3 regions of the Streptomyces sp. NPDC091280 genome follow, and region 3 is predicted to be linked to each of the others. Evidence: predicted binding sites of a transcription regulator. Region 3 holds the regulator's gene; each other region holds the start of a gene.

Region 1 (3,271 bases), on a different contig from region 3:
CAGGTCGGCGACCTTGGAGGTGATGACGTAGCCCTCAAGGCCGGCGTTCTCGGCGATCCAGCGCAGCGGCTCGACGACCGCGCGGCGCACGACCGCGACACCGGTGGCCTCGTCGCCGGTCTTGTCGAGGTTGCCCTCGAGGACCTTGGCGGCGTGGACCAGAGCGGAGCCACCACCGGAGACGATGCCCTCCTCGACCGCGGCGCGGGTCGCGGAGATGGCGTCCTCCAGACGGTGCTTCTTCTCCTTCAGCTCCACCTCGGTGGCGGCGCCGACCTTGATCACGCACACGCCGCCGGCCAGCTTCGCGAGGCGCTCCTGGAGCTTCTCGCGGTCCCAGTCGGAGTCCGTGTTCTCGATCTCGGCCTTGATCTGGTTGACGCGGCCCGCGACCTCGGAGGCGTCGCCGGCACCGTCGACGACGGTCGTGTCGTCCTTGGTGACGGTCACGCGACGGGCGGAGCCGAGCACGTCCAGGCCGACCTGGTCGAGCTTGAGGCCGACCTCCTCGGCGATGACCTGACCGCCGGTGAGGGTGGCGAGGTCGCCGAGCATCGCCTTGCGGCGGTCGCCGAAGCCGGGGGCCTTGACCGCGACCGCGTTGAACGTGCCGCGGATCTTGTTCACGACCAGGGTCGACAGGGCCTCGCCCTCGACGTCCTCGGCGATGATCAGCAGCGGCTTGGAGGCGTTGGCCTGGATGACCTTCTCCAGCAGCGGCAGCAGGTCCTGGATGGAGCTGATCTTGCCCTGGTGGATGAGGATGTACGGGTCTTCGAGGACCGCTTCCATCCGCTCCTGGTCCGTCACGAAGTACGGCGACAGGTAGCCCTTGTCGAAGGCCATGCCCTCGGTGAAGTCCAGCTCCAGACCGAAGGTGTTGGACTCCTCGACGGTGATGACACCGTCCTTGCCGACCTTGTCCATCGCCTCGGCGATGAGCTCGCCGACCTGGCTGTCCTGGGCGGACAGGCCGGCGACGGCCGCGATGTCGGCCTTGTCGTCGATCGGGCGCGCGGTGGCCAGCAGCTCCTCGGACACGGCCTTGACGGCGGCGTCGATGCCCTTCTTCAGGGCGGCCGGGGAGGCACCGGCGGCGACGTTGCGCAGGCCCTCGCGGACGAGCGCCTGGGCGAGCACGGTGGCGGTGGTGGTGCCGTCACCCGCGATGTCGTTGGTCTTGGTCGCCACCTCCTTCACCAGCTGGGCGCCGAGGTTCTCGTACGGGTCGTCGAGCTCGACCTCGCGGGCGATGGTGACACCGTCGTTGGTGATGGTGGGGGCGCCGAACTTCTTGTCGATGACGACGTTGCGGCCCTTGGGGCCGATCGTCACCTTCACCGTGTCGGCAAGCTTGTTGACGCCGCGCTCAAGGGCGCGACGGGCGTCCTCGTCGAACTTCAGGATCTTCGCCATGGGAGCGGTTCAGCCCTCTCGGAAAACGTGGGTGAAACGAACCGCGCCCCCGACGCCCGGCTTCATAAGGTCGCGGGGGCCAGGGGCGCAGCTCACATACTGAATGTGCTTCAGTCACATACTGAATGTGCTTCAGACGGTGCTTGAAGCGAATTACTTCTCGATGATCGCGAGCACGTCGCGGGCCGAGAGGACGAGGTACTCCTCGCCGCTGTACTTCACTTCGGTGCCGCCGTACTTGCTGTACAGCACGATGTCGCCGGTCTTGACGTCGAGCGGCAGGCGCTCGCCGTTCTCGAAGCGGCCCGGGCCCACGGCGAGGACGACGCCCTCCTGGGGCTTCTCCTTCGCGGTGTCCGGAATGACCAGGCCGGAGGCCGTGGTCTGCTCGGCGTCGAGCGGCTGGACCACGATGCGGTCCTCAAGCGGCTTGATGGCAACCTTGGAGCTGGCGGTCGTCACGATCCGACCTCCCCCTTCGGAGATCTCACGGGGTTAACTGTCTGAGGTGGCGACCAGGTGGATCCGTCGTCGCGGGTGCCGGACCTGCCCGTCGCTATTGGCACTCTCCAGGGGGGAGTGCCAGGTCTGAGACTATGACTGCGATTAGCACTCGGTCAAGCGGAGTGCCAATGCCCGCGGCGCTTGAGCGGATTTTTCACCACCGTCGGCCGTGGCTGCCGCCCCTGGGGCTGCGCCCCCGGACCCCCCGATCGGCCTGGACGGCCTCGTCCTCAAACGCCGGACGGGCTGATCGTGCCGACCGGCGCCGGGCAGTTGCCGTGAGCCACCGGCGCGGCAGAGGTGGTCCTCAGAGATAGCCCTCAGAGATAGTCCTCCAGGCGCCCCACCGTCAGGCCGCGCTCCTGGATGCCCCGGAGCAGTCGGGCCGTCGTGCCGGTCGGGGTGATGCGGACGATGTCGCCGGGGACGAGGCGGTGGGCGCCCCGGGCGTAGGTGAGGGTTCCGGTGGTGGTGGAGGCGCGCCACAGGACCAGGGCGGAGATGCCGCAGTCGGCGGCGGCCCGGCGGGTCGTCGTGTCGTACGTGCCGTCGGGGGGCCGGAGCAGGCGGGGCCGGGGGTGGGCCAAGTGGCCGCAGATCCGGGTGCGTTGGGCGTCGTAGGGCAGGCCCGCGACGGGGCGGTGGTCCTGGGGCGTGCCGAACTCGGTGACGGGCAGGCGCAGTTCGCGGACCATGTCGGCGAAGCCCGGGTCCGGGCGGGCGCCCGTGCCGTGGTCGTAGGTCAGGAAGACGACCCTGTCGCGGGTGCGGACGTGGTCCACGACGGGTGGCAGGCCGGGGCCGGCGGAGCGGGCGGGAGGTCCCGGGGAGGGTTTCGGGGCCGGGGCCATGGGGGCCGTCAAACCCCAGTGGCGGTACGGCTGTTCGGGGGCCGGGCCGTGCGGGTGGACGCGCTGGGCGGCCTTCTTGCCGAGCCGTTCGATGGGGTCGACGGACTGGGCGCAGCCGGTGAGGAGGGTGGCCGCCAGGGCGACGGCCACCGGTACCCGGAACCTCACAGGTAGTCCTCAAGGCGCGCCACCGCGTAGCCCTCGGCCGTGACCTTGCCGAGGAAGCGGCGCATGTCGTCGACCATCGTGCCCTTCCATTCGTCTCGGCCCCTGAAGTGGGTCAGGACGATGTCCCCGGGGTGCAGTTCCTGGTCGTCCTCGCGGTACTCCCAGTGGTCGACGAAGACCTCCTCGTCCCAGATCGGGGCGTACTTGATGCCGCAGGACTTGGCGGCGACGAGGGTGTCGTGGTTGTAGTTCCCGTACGGCGGCCGGAAGACGGTGGGGGCCTTGCCGAACTGCTTCTTCATGATGTCCTGCATGCCGCAGATCTCGCGCTT
Region 2 (3,271 bases), on a different contig from region 3:
GCCAAGCCCGTCATTCCGGCCGTCCCGCCCCTCGGCCTGTGATCCCGGACACGCCCGAGGGCGGTACCCCCCGCCAGAAGCAGGAAGTACCGCCCTCGGTAAGACCGTTGACCGACCGGAAGGGGTCGATCAGAAGTCCATGTCACCGCCCGGCATGCCGCCGCCGGCCGGGGCCGCGGCCTTCTCCGGCTTGTCGGCGATGACGGCCTCGGTGGTGAGGAAGAGCGCGGCGATGGAGGCGGCGTTCTGCAGAGCGGAACGCGTGACCTTCGCCGGGTCGATGATGCCTTCCTTGACCAGGTCGACGTACTCGCCGGACGCGGCGTTGAGGCCGTGACCCGGGGTGAGGTTGCGGACCTTCTCCACCACGACGCCGCCTTCGAGGCCGGCGTTGACGGCGATCTGCTTCAGCGGGGCCTCAAGGGCCAGCTTCACGATCGCGGCACCGGTGGCCTCGTCGCCGTCGAGCTCCAGCTTCTCGAAGACGTGGCCCGCCTGGATGAGCGCGACGCCGCCACCGGCGACGATGCCCTCCTCGACGGCCGCCTTCGCGTTGCGGACGGCGTCCTCGATGCGGTGCTTGCGCTCCTTGAGCTCGACCTCGGTGGCCGCGCCCGCCTTGATGACGGCGACGCCACCGGCGAGCTTGGCCAGGCGCTCCTGGAGCTTCTCGCGGTCGTAGTCCGAGTCGCTGTTCTCGATCTCGGCGCGGATCTGGTTGACCCGGCCGGCGACCTGGTCGGCGGAGCCGGAGCCGTCGACGATGGTGGTCTCGTCCTTGGTGATGACGACCTTGCGGGCGCGGCCGAGGAGGTCCACGGTCGCGTTCTCCAGCTTGAGGCCGACCTCCTCGGAGATCACCTCGCCGCCCGTGAGGATGGCGATGTCGCCGAGCATGGCCTTGCGGCGGTCGCCGAAGCCCGGAGCCTTGACGGCGACGGACTTGAAGGTGCCGCGGATCTTGTTGACGACCAGCGTGGACAGGGCCTCGCCCTCGACGTCCTCGGCGATGATCAGCAGCGGCTTGCCCGACTGCATGACCTTCTCCAGGAGCGGGAGCAGGTCCTTGACGTTGGCGATCTTGGAGTTCGCGATCAGGATGTACGGGTCGTCGAGGACGGCCTCCATACGCTCCATGTCGGTCGCGAAGTACGCCGAGATGTAGCCCTTGTCGAAGCGCATGCCCTCGGTGAGCTCCAGCTCAAGACCGAAGGTCTGCGACTCCTCGACGGTGATGACGCCTTCCTTGCCGACCTTGTCCATCGCCTCGGCGATGAGCTCGCCGATCTGGGTGTCGGCGGCGGAGATGGAGGCCGTCGAAGCGATCTGCTCCTTGGTCTCCACGTCCTTGGCCTGCTCAAGGAGGGCACCGGAGACGGCCTCGACGGCCTTCTCGATACCGCGCTTGAGGGCCATCGGGTTGGCGCCGGCGGCTACGTTGCGCAGGCCTTCCTTGACGAGGGCCTGGGCGAGGACGGTCGCGGTGGTCGTACCGTCACCGGCGACGTCGTCCGTCTTCTTGGCGACTTCCTTGACCAGCTCGGCGCCGATCTTCTCGTACGGGTCCTCCAGCTCGATCTCCTTGGCGATGGAGACACCATCGTTGGTGATCGTGGGGGCGCCCCACTTCTTCTCAAGGACGACGTTGCGGCCCTTGGGGCCGAGGGTGACCTTGACGGCGTCGGCGAGCTGGTTCATGCCGCGCTCAAGGCCTCGCCGCGCCTCCTCGTCGAACGCGATGATCTTGGCCATGTGAAGTGGTCCTCCCGGACTGGGGTGGATTGCTCCGGACCGCGCTGGCGCCCGCGACGGACGGCTCGCCTGCCCCGTGGCTCCTTGCGCCACCTGGCCTGCGGGCCTCACCGACCCGATCCTTCGTTATCACTCTCACCTTCAGAGTGCTAACGCCAATGATTAGCACTCGGCATGGTCGAGTGCAAGCGGCTCCCGAGTACTGGCACCCCCGACCAGGAGGCTCGCACGCCGAAGGGCCCGTACCCCAGGAGGTGACCCCCCAGGAGTACGAGCCCTTCGGTGAGGAACGAAGAACGTCGCTGCTGTTCGTCGGCGCGTGCTTCAGCCGGTCGCGAGCCGGACCATGTCCGCCTGCGGCCCCTTCTGACCCTGCGAGATCTCGAAATCGACCCGCTGACCCTCTTCCAGGGTGCGGTAGCCGTCCATCTGAATCGCGCTGTAGTGGACGAAAACATCCGCACCACCGTCGACCGCGATGAAGCCGTACCCCTTCTCCGCGTTGAACCATTTGACGGTGCCCTGAGCCATGCCTAACTCCCCTATTACTGGCCCTTGCACGGATCCGCACTTCGCGGATCCGGGTCAGACCTCACCCCCCACAGGATTGGGGGCGTGCGCCGGAACGCGTCGACCGCGGCCGAATGTATCCGTCCAACTGCCGTCTGCAACAGGTCAATCCGACGAGAATTCCGGGCAGGACCGGTCGGGAATTTACGGAGAATTCGTCCGACTTCAGGGCAAGTCGGGCCCGATAAAGGGCACATAAGGCGCAAAAGAGCCACACACTTTGGCTACTTCTCGTCGCACAAGGAGCCGGTACTCATATGCGTTCGGCATGCGGGATGGAGCGCGTTCCCCAACTGTACCGTGCTCAACCATAGAGAATTGCCCCCTCCGCTTCTCTCGCGGAAGAGGCAATTCGATGAACACTCGGTAATCTACGTTACCGAGGGTAACGATCAACCCCCGGCAACGGCCGGAATGATCGAGACGCCGGCCCCGTCCGGAGTCGCCGTCTCCAGCCCCTGCTCGAACCGCACATCGTCGTCGTTGACGTAGACGTTGACGAACCGGCGCAGCTTGCCCTGGTCGTCCAGGACGCGGGCGGCGATGCCGGTGTGGTTCTTCTCCAGGTCGCCGATGACCTCGGCGAGGGTGGCGCCCTCGGCGGCGACCTCGGCCCTGCCGCCGGTGTAGGTGCGCAGGATGGTGGGGATGCGGACGGTCACGCTCATGCGAGGCCAGCCTCTCGGAAGGAGTCCAGGTTCGGGCGGATGGTCGCGGTGAGGCCGGTGTCGGCGACCGCGTCCAGGGTCTTGAGGCCGTCGCCGGTGTTCAGCACGACCGTGGTGAGCGTCGGGTCCAGCAGGCCGTTGTCGATCAGCTTCTTCGTCACGCCCACGGTCACCCCGCCCGCCGTCTCGGCGAAGATGCCCTCGGTGCGGGCCAGCAGCCTGATCGCCTCGACGATCTGCTCGTCGTCCACGTCCTCCACCGCACCGCCCGTGCGCCGGGC
Region 3 (3,271 bases):
CGTCCCGTTGGGCCCGCACGAACCCCGCGTCCACCACCGCCCCGTGACCGGGCACGTACAGCGCGTCCTCGCCGCCCAGGCCGAGCAGACGGTCCAGCGCGGCGGGCCAGTGCGACGGTACGGCGTCGGGGCCCGCCTGCGGTTCGCCGGACTCCTCGACCAGGTCGCCGCAGAAGACGACCGCCGGATCGCCCGGGACCACGAGCACGAGGTCGTGGGCGGTGTGCCCCCGGGTCGCCAGCAGCCGGACGTCCGGGCCGCCGTCGAGTTCGAGCACCGTGGGGCCCCACACGAAGTGGCCCGGGCGCACGAGGACGTCCGCCGCGTTCTCCGCCGCCCTCGGGTCCAGCCCGTTGCGCACCGCGTCGGCCCGCAGCTCCTCACCCCCGCGCTCGAACACCTCGCCCGCGCCCCCGGCCGCGAGGACCGTCGCCCCGGCGAAGACCGCAGCCCCGAGGACATGGTCGAAATGGGCGTGGGTGAGCGCGAGATGGGTCACACGGCGCCCGGCGAGCGCCTGCGCCTGCGTACGCAACCGCGCGCCCTCCGCGAGACTCGACCCCGCGTCGATCATGAGCGCCGAACCGTCCCCGACGACCAGCCCGACCGTGCAGTCCCAGCCAGGCAGCCGGCACCGGCCCACCCCGGGGGCCAGCCGCTCCCACCCCGCCTCTTCCCAAGTCACCGTCATACGGCGACGCTAACGGTGACGGCACCCCGTGACGCGACCTCGCGGGACCGGCCTTGCCCGGGGTGTACCTCACGGCCGTACACTGGGCCGGGGAACGCTGGCACTCACGCGCACAGAGTGCCAGGAAAGGGCGGGCTCGCGACAAGCGGCGGCAAAGGCGACCAGAACTGGAGGTGTGCGCGATGCTCAGCGAACGCAGGCTTCAGGTGCTGCGCGCCATCGTCCAGGACTATGTGGGCACCGAGGAACCGGTCGGCTCCAAGGCGCTCACCGAGCGGCACAGCCTCGGCGTCTCCCCGGCGACCGTGCGCAACGACATGGCGGCCCTGGAGGACGAGGGGTACATCGCCCAGCCGCACACCAGCGCCGGACGCATCCCCACGGACAAGGGCTATCGGTTGTTCGTGGACAAGCTCGCGGGCGTCAAGCCGATGACCGGCCCCGAGCGCAAGGCCATCCAGAACTTCCTCGACGGCGCGGTCGACCTCGACGACGTCGTGGGCCGTACGGTCCGGCTGCTCGCGCAGCTCACCCGGCAGGTCGCCGTCGTGCAGTACCCCTCGCTGACCCGCTCGACCGTCCGCCACGTGGAGCTGCTGTCGCTGGCCCCCGCGCGCGTGATGCTCGTGCTGATCACCGACACCGGGCGGGTCGAGCAGCGCATGGTGGACTGCCCGGCCCCCTTCGGGGAGTCCTCGCTCGCGGACCTGCGCGCGCGGCTCAACAGCCGGATCGCCGGCCGCCGCTTCGCGGACGTGCCGCAGCTCGTGCAGGACCTGCCGGAGGCCTTCGAGAACGAGGACCGCGGCACGGTCGCGACGGTGCTCTCCACCCTCCTGGAGACCCTCGTCGAGGAGACCGAGGAGCGGCTGATGATCGGCGGCACCGCCAATCTCACCCGCTTCGGACATGACTTTCCCCTCACCATCCGCCCCATCCTGGAAGCCCTGGAGGAGCAGGTCGTCCTCCTCAAGTTGCTTGGTGAGGCGGGGGATTCGGGCATGACCGTACGGATCGGTCACGAGAACGCCTACGAGGGACTCAACTCCACGTCGGTGGTGTCGGTCGGCTACGGTTCGGGCGGCGAGGCAGTCGCCAAGCTCGGCGTGGTCGGACCGACCCGCATGGATTACCCGGGAACGATGGGAGCGGTACGCGCAGTGGCACGGTACGTCGGACAGATCCTGGCGGAGTCCTAAGTGGCCACGGACTACTACGCCGTTCTCGGCGTGCGTCGCGACGCGTCGCAGGATGAGATCAAGAAGGCCTTCCGCCGGCTCGCGCGCGAGCTGCACCCGGACGTGAATCCGGATCCGAAGACCCAGGAGCGGTTCAAGGAGATCAACGCCGCCTACGAGGTGCTCTCGGACCCGCAGAAGAAGCAGGTCTACGACCTCGGCGGCGACCCCCTCTCGCAGGCGGGCGGCGGTGGGGCCGGCGGCTTCGGCGCGGGCGGCTTCGGGAACTTCTCGGACATCATGGACGCGTTCTTCGGCACGGCGTCGCAGCGCGGACCGCGCTCGCGCACCCGCCGCGGCCAGGACGCCATGATCCGGCTGGAGATCGAGCTGGACGAGGCGGCCTTCGGCACCACGAAGGACATCCAGGTCGACACGGCCGTCGTCTGCAACACCTGCAACGGCGAGGGCGCCGCCCCCGGCACCTCCGCGCAGACCTGCGACATGTGCCGCGGTCGCGGGGAGGTCTCGCAGGTGACCCGGTCCTTCCTGGGCCAGGTCATGACCTCCCGTCCCTGCCCGCAGTGCCAGGGCTTCGGCACCGTCGTGCCGACACCGTGCCCGGAGTGCGCCGGCGACGGCCGCGTCCGCTCGCGCCGCACCCTCACGGTGAAGATCCCGGCCGGTGTGGACAACGGCACGCGGATCCAGCTCGCGGGCGAGGGCGAGGTCGGCCCCGGCGGCGGCCCCGCCGGTGACCTGTACGTCGAGATCCACGAGCTGCCGCACTCCACGTTCCAGCGGCGCGGCGACGATCTGCACTGCACGGTGACGATCCCGATGACGGCGGCCTCCCTGGGCACGAAGGTGCCGTTGGAGACGCTGGACGGCATGGAGGAGGTCGACATCCGGCCGGGCACCCAGTCCGGCCAGTCGATCCCGCTGCACACCCGGGGCATCACGCATCTGCGCGGCGGCGGCCGGGGCGACCTCATCGTGCACGTCGAGGTCACCACCCCCACCAAGCTCGACGTGGAGCAGGAACGCCTCCTCAGGGAACTGGCGAAACTGCGCGGCGAGGAGCGGCCCACGGGGCAGTTCCAGCCGGGCCAGCAGGGCCTGTTCTCACGGCTGAAGGACGCCTTCAACGGGCGTTGATCGTCGGTCATGCAGCTGTCCTATGCCGGGCGGAAGGCCGGATTCGGACTTGTTCGGAGGACGTGACAACATGCCGTCATGTCCTCCGCACTGACCGATCTCTTCCCTCATCCGATCGTGCAGGCCCCCATGGCGGGCGGTGTCTCCGTACCGCAGCTCGCCGCGGCCGTGTCCGAGGCCGGTGGACTGGGGTTCCTCGCCGCCGGATACAAGACGGCCGACGGCATGTACCAGGAGATCAAGC

What was found. The regulator HrcA, encoded in region 3, represses chaperone genes, less so after heat shock. The targets are predictions, from matches to a motif close to TTNGCACTCNGNNNNNCNGAGTGCNAA.
Region 1: a site for HrcA is predicted at 2,023-2,049, ahead of groES (co-chaperone GroES). Genes of this name have one in related genera too.
Region 2: a site for HrcA is predicted at 1,915-1,941, ahead of groL (chaperonin GroEL). Genes of this name have one in related genera too.

What each region holds. Positions count from the first base shown of each region.
Region 1 covers NZ_JBIVUZ010000001.1:773,691-776,961, forward strand. The annotation lists gene groL (chaperonin GroEL) at 1-1,416, opposite strand, end outside; gene groES (co-chaperone GroES) at 1,570-1,878, opposite strand; gene ACIQPR_RS03580 (hypothetical protein) at 2,241-2,939, opposite strand; gene ACIQPR_RS03585 (polysaccharide deacetylase family protein) at 2,936-3,271, opposite strand, start outside.
Region 2 covers NZ_JBIVUZ010000001.1:1,233,717-1,236,987, forward strand. The annotation lists gene groL (chaperonin GroEL) at 130-1,752, opposite strand; gene ACIQPR_RS05715 (cold-shock protein) at 2,077-2,283, opposite strand; gene ACIQPR_RS05720 (MoaD/ThiS family protein) at 2,715-2,990, opposite strand; gene thrC (threonine synthase) at 2,987-3,271, opposite strand, start outside.
Region 3 covers NZ_JBIVUZ010000010.1:461,265-464,535, reverse strand. The annotation lists gene ACIQPR_RS30580 (MBL fold metallo-hydrolase) at 1-691, opposite strand, end outside; gene hrcA (heat-inducible transcriptional repressor HrcA) at 874-1,890, shown strand; gene dnaJ (molecular chaperone DnaJ) at 1,891-3,027, shown strand; gene ACIQPR_RS30565 (nitronate monooxygenase) at 3,106-3,271, shown strand, end outside.